DNA from 3 places in the Streptomyces sp. NPDC086787 genome. Region 1 is predicted to be linked to each of the others. Evidence: riboswitches for the same ligand, from Rfam matches in the RefSeq annotation. Region 1 holds a riboswitch; each other region holds the start of a gene.
What was found. A riboswitch is a leader RNA that binds a small molecule or an ion and turns the genes downstream of it on or off. The one in region 1 is predicted to bind cyclic di-AMP.
Positions count from the first base shown of each region.

Region 1 (3,410 bases):
CAACCACGTCCAGATCGGAAGTGCGCGGAAATGACAAAATAACGAAAGGTCCGGTGATGCCGATGTGGGCGCCGGCGGCGAACGGCAGCACCTGAAGCCGTACCTGGGGCAGCCGCGCCGCCTGAGCCAGCCGCTCCAACTGCCCCGCCATCACCTCCGGACCGCCGACCTGCCGGTGCAGCACGGCCTCGTCCAGTACGGCGCTCAGCTTCAGCGGCGGATCCGACCGCAGCACGTCCTGGCGGGCCAGCCGCACCGCCACCAGCGCGTCGAGCCGCTGTTCGGCGTCGTCGCCCGGGCGTACGGCCGCCCTGGTCACCGCACGTGCGTAGGCCGGGGTCTGGAGAAGTCCGGGGACCACCGACGTCTCAAGTGTGCGCATCGTGCTCGCCTGTGACTCCAGGCTGATGAAGTCCCGGTAGGCGGGCGGAAGCACCCCGCGGTAGGCGTGCGACCAGTGGTGTCGGCCGCCCATGTCGTCCGCGCCCGCCAATACCATGATCAGTTCGCGCAGTTGGCGGTCCGTCAGCCCGTAAGCGTCCAGGAGTAACCGCACATCGGCCGGTTTCACTCCACTCGCGCCCGTCTCGACACGGCTTACCTTCGACTGGTGCCAGCCCACCAGCCGGGCCGCCTCACCGCTGGTGAGACCCGCCCCGGTGCGCAGCATGCGCAGTTCGGCGCCGAGTTTCCGGCGGCGCACCGCGGGACCGTTCTGCATGGACTACTCCCTACTCCACCCGGGCCGCCCAAATACGCTCTGCCGTCGCAGAGTTCACCGCATCGAGCGACAGATATATGCACATCTTGGCGGATCGATACCCGTGGCCGGGGCGGTGGTGGCAGTCTGGCGGCGAAGCACCAGTCCGGGACCGTACTCGAACCATCCGCAGCGTGTCGGACTCCGGTCCCGCGTGAAAGGGACGACGTCGCCATGGCAGATCATTTGGAAGCGTCCGTAACTCTGCCGAGCGATCCCGTCTCGGTCGCCGCGGCCCGCTCCTACGTACTGGGAACCCTCGCGGAATGGGGTCTGCCGTCGGACACCGAGGTGGCCGACACCATCCGGCTCATCGTCTCGGAACTCGCCACCAACGCCGTGCAGCACACCTTCGGGCAGTCGCCCACGTTCACGGTGGACATCGTGCTCGACCGCGCGGAGCGGCTGAGCATCGGCGTCACCGACAGTCATCCGCGCTTCCCCAAGCGGCTACCCGCTGCCGTGCAGCAGGACAACGGCCGGGGCATGGTGATCATCCGCTGGCTGACCGCGGAGTGCGGCGGCAGACTCTGCGTCCGGCCCACGCGGGAGGGCGGCAAGACCGTGGCCATCGAACTGCCGTGGACCGTGACCGCCCAGCCGCTGACGGCCGCGGGGCAGCAGGACCCCTGACCGGCGCCGGGAGGCGCCGGGGAGGCGCGGGGGACGGGCCGGGCCCGAGGGGGCGACGCCGCGATGCGAGCCGCCGCCCCCTCGGCGGTTCAGCCGACCCGGCCGTACCAGACGCTCTTCGTCCAGATCTTCTGCAGTCTCACCACGTCCCCGCTCTTCGGGGCGTGCCAGATCTTCCCCTTACCGGCGTAGATCCCCACGTGGTACACGTTGGATCCCGAGTGGAAGAAGACCAGGTCGCCGGCCCTGCGGTGCCCGGACGAGACGTGGTGCGTCTTGTTGTACTGCTGGGCGGCCGTGCGGGGCAGGCTCTTGCCCGCCTTCTTGAACGAGTAGAGCGTCAGCCCCGAGCAGTCGAACCGTCGCGGACCGCTGGCGCCCCACTTGTACGGGGCGCCCTTCTTCGAAGCCGCGATCTGGAGTGCCTTCGTAGCCGTCGTCGCCGCCGCGGCGTCGGACGCCATGCCCGGAACCACGATCGAGCCGCCCACTGCGGCGATGGTCAGGGCCGAGGCCGTACCGGCACGGGCCATGAGCGACGGGACACGATTGAGCGCAGTCATGCGCAACCCTTCGTCAGCCGCCTGTGAAGGATGACCTGTCGGATTCGGGCTGGCGAAGTAGCCCGGCCGCGTTGCCGCGGCTTCACCCCAAGGGACGCTCAGAACGAACAGATGAACCAGCGAACATCCGTTCCGGCGACCCGTCTTGCTTGGGTCCTCCACTCCTGCCGATCCACTCCTGTCGACCGGTCATCCGGGAGGCGGCAGGACTCGGCGTCCACCCGGACCGCCCCGCCGCTGTGGCGGGGGCTTGTCGTCAGACAGGGATCTTCACTCACCCGTGTCCGAAAAACCCAATGGAATCGGGGATTTGTGGGGTTACTCACCACTCACCCGTTCGGGTGGACATTGCTGTGTTCGAGTCATGGTCGAGAGGGCGAACGGCCCCCGGACCAGCGGCGGAGTACCCCACCGTCCGGCTCTGACAGGCGTGTTGCGCAACTCCTACGGGCTCACGAACGGACGCTCGGCTACGCCGTACGGGGGTAAGCCTTCTGGGCCGTTTCAACACCCTTGCGGACGAACGGAAGTCAGCCCGTCCGGCTCGGCGGAACGGTGACCCGGGCGGTTCGGCGCTCCCCGTCCAGCACCCGCATCGCCCGCGCCAGGGTGGCCGCGTGCAGTTCCGACTCACCCCGCCGGTGCATGACGGCCAGCGCGTCGCGCAGCGCCGTCGCCGCGGACACCAGGGCCTGGGCGGCCCGCAGCCCGCTGTACGTGCCCTCCTGCTGCGCCGGGTTGATCCGGCCCAGCAGGTCGACCGCGTCGAGGTAGCGGTCGACGAGTTCGCCCTCGGCCCGGGTCAGGGCGGGCAGCGGCGGCAGTTCCGGCGGCAGCATCGGCGGTCACCTCTCGCCCGGCGCGGTGCGGGACGCCTCGCGGCTCGTTACGACCCCGTCCGCCAGCCCGTACTCCAGTGCGCCCCGCGCGTCGAGGACGAGGTCACGCTCCAGGTCCTCGTGCACCTGCTCCGGGGTGCGCCCCGTGTACCGGGCGAGAAGTTCCTCGAGTCGCGCGCGGACCCGCTCCAACTCCCGGGCCCGGATCGCCAGGTCGCTCGGCTGACCTTCCGTCGGTTCGGGCAGCGACGGCTGCCGCAGCAGCACGCGCGCGCCCGGCAGTACGAACCGTTTGCCCGGCGTACCGGCGGCGAGCAGCACCGCGGCGGACGGGCCGGCCTGCCCGAGGCAGACCGTCTCCACGTCACAGCCGACGTACCGCATCGTGTCGTGGATCGCGGTCATCGCGCTGAACGAGCCGCCCGGGGAGTTGATGTAGAGCGAGATGCCGCGGTCCGGGCTCGCGTACTCGAGATGCATGAGCTGCGCGACCACATCGTTCGCCGAGACCTCGTCGATCGGCGCGCCGAGCAGCACGATCCGCTCCTCCAGCAGCTTCGCGTACGGATCGAGCGCGCGGGTGGACGTGTGTGCGGACGTACGGGTCATGGGCAT
Region 1 covers NZ_JBIVBC010000011.1:188,455-191,864, forward strand. The annotation lists gene ACIPK3_RS24740 (helix-turn-helix domain-containing protein) at 1-721, opposite strand, end outside; gene ACIPK3_RS24745 (ATP-binding protein) at 935-1,393, shown strand; gene ACIPK3_RS24750 (C40 family peptidase) at 1,483-1,956, opposite strand; cyclic di-AMP (ydaO/yuaA leader) riboswitch at 1,960-2,182, opposite strand; gene ACIPK3_RS24755 (hypothetical protein) at 2,487-2,795, opposite strand; gene ACIPK3_RS24760 (ATP-dependent Clp protease proteolytic subunit) at 2,802-3,404, opposite strand.

Region 2 (3,410 bases), on a different contig from region 1:
TGAGGTCGAGCGCCTCACGGTTGGAGCCGAGGTCGGGGGCGAAGCCGCCCTCGTCGCCGAGACCGGTGGACAGTCCCTTGCCCTTCAGGACCTTCTTGAGGGTGTGGTAGACCTCGGCGCCCCAGCGCAGCGCCTCGGAGAAGGACTCCGCGCCGATCGGGGCGATCATGAACTCCTGGATGTCCACGTTGGAGTCGGCGTGCGAGCCGCCGTTCAGGATGTTCATCATCGGCACCGGCAGCAGGTGCGCGTTCGGGCCGCCCAGGTAGCGGAAGAGGGGCAGGTCGCTGGCCTCGGCTGCGGCGTGGGCGACGGCGAGGGAGACGCCGAGGATGGCGTTGGCACCCAGCGAGCCCTTGTTGTCGGTGGCGTCCAGGTCGAACATCGCCTGGTCGATCAGGCGCTGCTCGGTGGCGTCGTAGCCGACCAGCTCGGGGCCGATCTGCTCGATCACGGCGAGGACGGCCTTCTCGACGCCCTTGCCGAGGTAGCGGTTCTGGTCGCCGTCACGGAGCTCGACGGCCTCGAAGGCACCGGTGGAGGCGCCGGACGGAACGGCGGCACGACCCGTGCTGCCGTCGTCGAGGCCGACCTCGACCTCGACCGTGGGGTTGCCTCGGGAGTCCAGGATTTCCCGGGCTACGACGACGTCGATGGACGGCACGAGCATCTCCTTCTTGGGATGTGACGCTGGAAGTGCGGGGCTGGTGTGCCTTGCGCCTAGAGCCTATCCGTCCCGGGAGCGTCGGCCATCGACCGACCGCCCCATGGACAGGGAGACCGCAGGAACAGGGAGACCGTACACATTGTTCCACGACGGAACAAAGAGGGGCGGCAATTCGCGAGACGGAGCGGCAGTGCGGGAGACACGAACGCGGGAGACAGAACAGAACCCCGCCCCGGTGCGTGCGGGGGAACACGCGCCGGGGCGGGGAGACCGGGGGGGGCGGGGAGCCCGTGGGGACGGGGGTGTCCGTCAGCCCAGGTGCAGCTGCTGACCCGGGTAGATGAGGTCCGCGTCCTTGATGATGTCGTCGTTCCGCTCGAACAGCTTCTGCCAGCCGCCGCGCACCTTGTGCTTCGCGGCGATGGAGCTGAGGGTGTCGCCCTTGACGACCCGGTACTCGCCGTCGCCCTTCTTGACCTTCTCACCGGTCGGGGTGGTGACGGTCTTCGGCTTGGGCTTGGCGGTGTGCTTGCTCGGGGCCGGGCGGTCGACGGAGCGGGAGGCGGCCTTGGGCTCGGCGGAGCGGTCGGCGGACTTCGTGGTGTTAGACGCGGAGCCGCCGGTGTAGGCGGCGCGGGACAGACCCTTGCCGCAGACCGGCCAGGCACCCTTGCCCTGTCCGGCGAGGACCTTCTCGGCGATCTCGATCTGCTGCGACTTGGTCGCCTTGTCGGCGGTGGCGGCGTACTTCGTGCCGCCGTAACCGGCCCAGGTGGAGGCCGAGAACTGGACGCCGCCGTAGAAGCCGTTACCGGTGTTGATCGACCAGTTGCCGCCGGACTCGCACTGGGCGACGGCGTCCCACTCGGAGGCGGTGGCGGCGGAGGCGGTACCGGAGGCCACCAGCGGAGCGGCGACAGCGGCGCCGGTCACTCCGGCGATCGCGATGACGCGAGCGTGGACGGGCCTGGAGGGACGGCGGTGCTTGCCCTTGGCGGAAAACAGCATGTTGGGATCCCCTCACCGACGCCTGCGAGGTGAGCTGTCGGGTTCGGGCCGGTTGAGTTGCCCGGCCACTCCTCCCCCTGGGAGATGTGGCTCCACCCCTAGCCGCCCCGGTCAACTGTCCGGCGCGGCACTTACCTTGGGTCCCCCGCTCCTGCCTGCGGCGCTTGCGCGTCGTCTGTTCCCGTGCGGCCGCTGGCAGGATTCGGCGTTGCGACAGCCGGGGCTCGTGATGGCGAGCGGTCCTGACCGTAGACAGGCGCCCGGGGGATTTTCAAAGACGATCAGGGCTTCTGAGACTCATCCCACACTTTCACCAAACCGGACATTATATGCGAACAAGGGCGCCAACTTGCCCTATTCGCCGTCCGTTTCGGTACCGATTTCCAGGGTCTGACCGGGCATGATGGCGTTCGGGTCGCCTCCGATGGCGACCTTGTTGGCGGCGTAGAGCGCACGCCATCCGCCGTCCACGTCAAGGGAGTCGGCGATGGAGCAGAGGGTGTCGCCGACGCGCACCGTGTAGCTCTGCGAGGCATGTCGGCCCGACGACGCGGGGCCCTGTCCGCTTGCTTCACTTTCGTCCGCACTCGCGCCCCGGTGACGACCGCCGGCCGCGGCACCGGTGTCGACCAGGTTCCAAGACCCGGCCTCCTCGGCCGATTTGTCCGAGTCGGAGGTGGCGCCCTCGGTGGGCGAGCCGTCACCCTCCTGCGAACCGTCCGCCCCGGAAGGTGCCGACTTGTCCGACTTTGCTGAGCCGTCGGAATCGGCGGACCCGGCGGGGTCGCCCTTCTTGTCGGCACCCTCACCCGCGTCGGCGTCCGACGACGAGGAGCCCGGCACCGAGGAGCCCGGCGCCTTGGACGAGTCACCCGAGTCGGGTGAGCCGGAGGGGGTGGAGGGGGTGGAGGGGGTGCCGGAAGCACCAGAAGAACCGGACAAACCGGAAGAACCAGACGAACCCGAGGAGCCGTCCGCGTCGGGCGACGCGGACCCTACGCCCGTGTCCACGTCGACGGACCCGGAGTTCGAGGTGAGCCCGGAGAGTAGAGCGCAGGTGGCCCAGTGGGCGGTGCCCTTGCGGTCGAGGATCCGCTCGGCGACGGCTATCTGCTGCGAACGGCTGGCCTCGTCCGGGCTGGCCGCGTAGTCGAGACCGCCGTACTCGTCCCAGTCGTCCTGGGACAGCTGGAGTCCGCCGTAGTAGCCGTTGCCGGTGTTGGCGCTCCAGGAGCCGCCGCTCTCGCACTCGGCCACCTTGTCCCATGTGGTGCCCTCGGCCGCGCTGGCGCTCGCCGCGCCGAGCAGCGGGATGGCGATGGCGGAGCCGGCCACTCCCGCCGCCACGAGGAGAGCCGGAGCCTGACGGGGGCGACGGTGACGACCGTTCCCGGAGAGCATGCGGAGACCTTTCGCGCGACAGCGGTGACCGGTGCGGCACGCGAAACCCATGTGCCGCACTGACGAGTGAACGTATCCACTGACGATCACTTGTCACAAGTTCATGCCGCGCAGATCACGTGAAGATCACATAGTTGAAGGTTCATCACCTTCGGGCCGGACGGGAGTGAACTCCACCGGCAAGGTGCGCAGCCCCCGCATGATGAGCCCGCCGCGCCACCGCAGTTCGGCCGGATCCACCGCGAGCCGGAGATCGGGGAGGCGGGTGAGCAGGGTGGCGAGCGCGGTCTGCCCCTCGAGGCGGGCGAGCGGCGCCCCGACGCAGTAGTGGATG
Region 2 covers NZ_JBIVBC010000005.1:399,248-402,657, reverse strand. The annotation lists gene eno (phosphopyruvate hydratase) at 1-670, opposite strand, end outside; gene ACIPK3_RS16100 (transglycosylase family protein) at 977-1,675, opposite strand; cyclic di-AMP (ydaO/yuaA leader) riboswitch at 1,680-1,848, opposite strand; gene ACIPK3_RS16095 (transglycosylase family protein) at 2,030-3,076, opposite strand; gene ACIPK3_RS16090 (cytochrome P450) at 3,203-3,410, opposite strand, start outside.
Region 2: another riboswitch for cyclic di-AMP. It lies ahead of ACIPK3_RS16100 (transglycosylase family protein); the one in region 1 lies ahead of ACIPK3_RS24750 (C40 family peptidase).

Region 3 (3,410 bases), on a different contig from region 1:
CTTCAGGGACCACAGGTCCAGCACCGGGCAGCCGTACCGGTCGGCGATGGCCCGGACATGCCCGTTGTACGTGGCGATCTTGCCACGCAGACGCTTCATCACGGGCACGTCGCGGGTGTCGAACCCGGTCGTCACCAGCACCGTGCCCGCCGCCTCGGTGAGCTGGGCCACCGCACGCTCGAAGCGTTCGGCCACCTCGTCCGGGTCGGTGCCGGGGCGGATGATGTCGTTGCCGCCCGCGCAGAAGGACACGAGGTCGGGCGCGAGCGCCACGGCCTGCGGGAGCTGGTCCGCCACGATCTGGTCGAGCAGTTTGCCGCGCACTGCGAGGTTGTTGTAGTCGAAGTCGCCCTCCGGGCGACGGTCCGCGAGCAGCACCGCGAACCGGTCGGCCCATCCGACGTATGCCCCGTCGGGGCCGGGGTCGCCGACGCCCTCGGTGAAGCTGTCCCCCACCGCCACGTACGACCCGATCACTGATCTGTTGTCACTCTTCGAATCGTCTGTCACATCGCCCCATGATTCACCTTCGCATGTGACTTACGCGATCGTAGGAAGGGGTTGACGAACGGTGAGATAAGCCACGCTTAAAGAATTTGTCAATGCCGGAATAGGGTGCACCCGGGGGGTGTTGACGGGCCCGGACACACCGAAGGCCGGACCCGGGGATCACAGGGATCGCGGGTCCGGCCTTTCGGTCCGTGACGGGTGGTGCCGGTCAGCCGACGGAGACGCCGTGGCCGCGGAGGTAGGCGACCGGGTCCACGTCGGAGCCGTAGTTCGGGGTGGTACGGATCTCGAAGTGGAGGTGCGGGCCGGTCACGTTGCCGGTCGCGCCGGAGAGTCCGAGCTGCTGACCCGCGGTCACGCTCTGGCCCGCCGACACGGAGAGCTGGGACAGGTGGGCGTACTGCGCGTAGTAGCCGTCGCTCAGCTTGATGACGACCTGGTTGCCGTACGCACCGCCCCACCCGGCGGAGACGACGGTGCCCGCGCCGACGGCCTTGACCGGGGTGCCGGTCGGGACGACGAAGTCGACACCGGTGTGGTAGCCGCTGGACCAGTGACTGCCCGCCACGTGGTAGGCGGTACCGATGCCGCCGCCCGACACGGGGCGGGTGTAACCGGTCGAGGCGGTGGCGGTCTGCTCCGGGGCGGCCTTGGCGGCGGGCGCCGGGGCCTCCTTGGCCTGCGGGGCGGCGGACGGCTTCGCGGCCGGGGCGGAGAAGGACGACTGCCGCGGCTGGGCCGGGGCCTCGTGGGCCGCCGTGGCCTTCTTGCCCAGGGTGAGCTTCAGACCGGGGTGGATCAGCGAGGGGTCGCCGCCGATGGCCTCGCGGTTGTCGTGGTAGATCCGCTGCCAGCCGCCGCGCACCTGCTGCTTGGCGGCGATCTTGGACAGGTAGTCACCGGACCGCACCGTGTACGTGCGTGCGTGCGAGTGGGCCGAGGCCGGGCGCTCGGGCTTCGTCTGCTTCGCGACGGCGGGAAGCGACTGGACGGCCTTCTCGGGAGCGGCCGCGGGGGCCGCGTGGGCGCCGGCGGCTCCCATCAGCGGCAGGGCCAGCGCGGCACCGCCGGTACCGGCGACCGCTATGGAGCGGGAGAAGCGGCGGGTCTTGGGACGGCGGTGCTTACCCTTCGCGGGCATGGCGAATTCCTCTCCGGCGCCTGCGAGGTGAGCTGTCGGGTTCGGACTGGAGATGCCCGGCCGCAGTGGAGACGCGGCTTCACCCCTAGCCTGTTCCGGAGACCGGAACAGGCGGTGTTGCCTGTGGGTCCCCCGCTTCCTGCCGTACACGGGTGAGTGTGTGGGGACTCCGGGCGGCGGCAGGATTCGGCGTTCCGTCCGGATTGATGGTGAACGTAAGCGAGCGCGCCGCGAACGGACAAGAAGAAAATTCCTTGTGTCCGGCTTTCGCTTGATCCGTTACCGGAATTCCCGGTCACCCTCCGTGAATTCCCCGCTCGATTCCCTCCTCAATTCCCGGGAACGGCACCGCGATTACGTGAACATGACGCACGACGGACGGTCACCATATGACCCTCCTCACGCACGCCCCCCCAATTCGGACATTCAACTCAGATGCGACGTAGTCGAAGAACTGTCGCGTCGAGGTCACCCCGGAGCCCAGTGCTCAGCCCGTGGTGCAGCAGCACGGCACCCCGATGGATATCACCGGTTTCGCGGCATTCGTACGATGCTGTCGGGTCGAGCCCGCGCAGCCGCGGCGCCGGGACCGGCTCGCCGTAGTGCTGTGCCTGGAGCCAGGCGAGTACGACCGTCTCGCCCCCGAGCGTGTACTGCACCGCGCTCAGTCCGCCCTCCGGGGGCCGCAGCCGGTACAGCTCGCCGTGCTGCACGACCGGGCGGATCTCCTTGTAGAGCCGCACCCACTCCCGGGCCGCGGTAAGTTCCGCCTCGGTCCACTCCGAGAGGTCGCCACCGATGCCGAGGACCCCGGCCATGGCGCTGACGAACCGGAGGCGCAGTGCGCTGACCCTGCCGTTGAGCTGTGTGTTCGGACTGTCGGTGACCCAGGCGGCCATGATCCGCGCGGGGTGGATCTGACTGAACCCGTGCTGGATGGCGAGCCGGTCCAGCGGGTCGGTGTTGTCGGAGGTCCACACCTGGTCCGTGCGGCTCATCACACCGAGGTCGATCCGGCCGCCGCCGCCCGAGCAGGACTCGAACGCCACACCCGGGTGGGCCGCCCGCAGCCGGTCCAGCAGGGCGTAGAAGGCACGCACATGGTCGGTCCAGAGCCGCTGCGGGTAGGGGTCGCCCGGCCAGCCCGGGTCGGTGAAGCAGCGGTTGAAGTCCCACTTCACATAGTCGATGGGCGCCCCGGAGAGCAGGCCGTCGAGCTGCTCCCACAGATACCGCTGGACGTCCTCGCGAGCCAGGTTGAGCACCAGCTGGTTGCGCAGCTCCGTGCGCTCGCGTCCCGGCTGGTACTGCACCCAGTCGGGGTGTGCGCGGTACAGGTCGCTGTCCGGGTTGACCATCTCGGGCTCGACCCAGATGCCGAACCGCATCCCCAGGGCGTGCACCTGGTCGGCCAGTGGTGCGAGGCCGTCCGGGAAGCGGTCGGGGTTGGGTGTCCAGTCGCCGAGTCCGGCCCGGTCGCTGACCCGGGCGCCGAACCAGCCGTCGTCGACCACGAACAGCTCCACTCCGATCGACGCCGCGCGGCGGGCGAGCGCGGTCTGCCGCTCCTCGGAGATGTCGAAGTACGTGGCCTCCCAGGAGTTGAACAGCACGGGCCGGTCCTGCTCGGCGTCCGGGATGACGTGGGCCCGCTGGTAGGCGTGCCAGGCGCGGCTCGCGCCACCGAAGCCGCCGTCGCTCCACAGCCCCGCGAAGACCGGGGTCGTGTACGACTCCCCGGCGCCCAGCATCAGCAGGC
Region 3 covers NZ_JBIVBC010000002.1:81,856-85,265, reverse strand. The annotation lists gene ACIPK3_RS06500 (SGNH/GDSL hydrolase family protein) at 1-477, opposite strand, end outside; gene ACIPK3_RS06495 (peptidoglycan DD-metalloendopeptidase family protein) at 719-1,651, opposite strand; cyclic di-AMP (ydaO/yuaA leader) riboswitch at 1,656-1,816, opposite strand; gene ACIPK3_RS06490 (alpha-galactosidase) at 2,083-3,410, opposite strand, start outside.
Region 3: another riboswitch for cyclic di-AMP. It lies ahead of ACIPK3_RS06495 (peptidoglycan DD-metalloendopeptidase family protein); the one in region 1 lies ahead of ACIPK3_RS24750 (C40 family peptidase).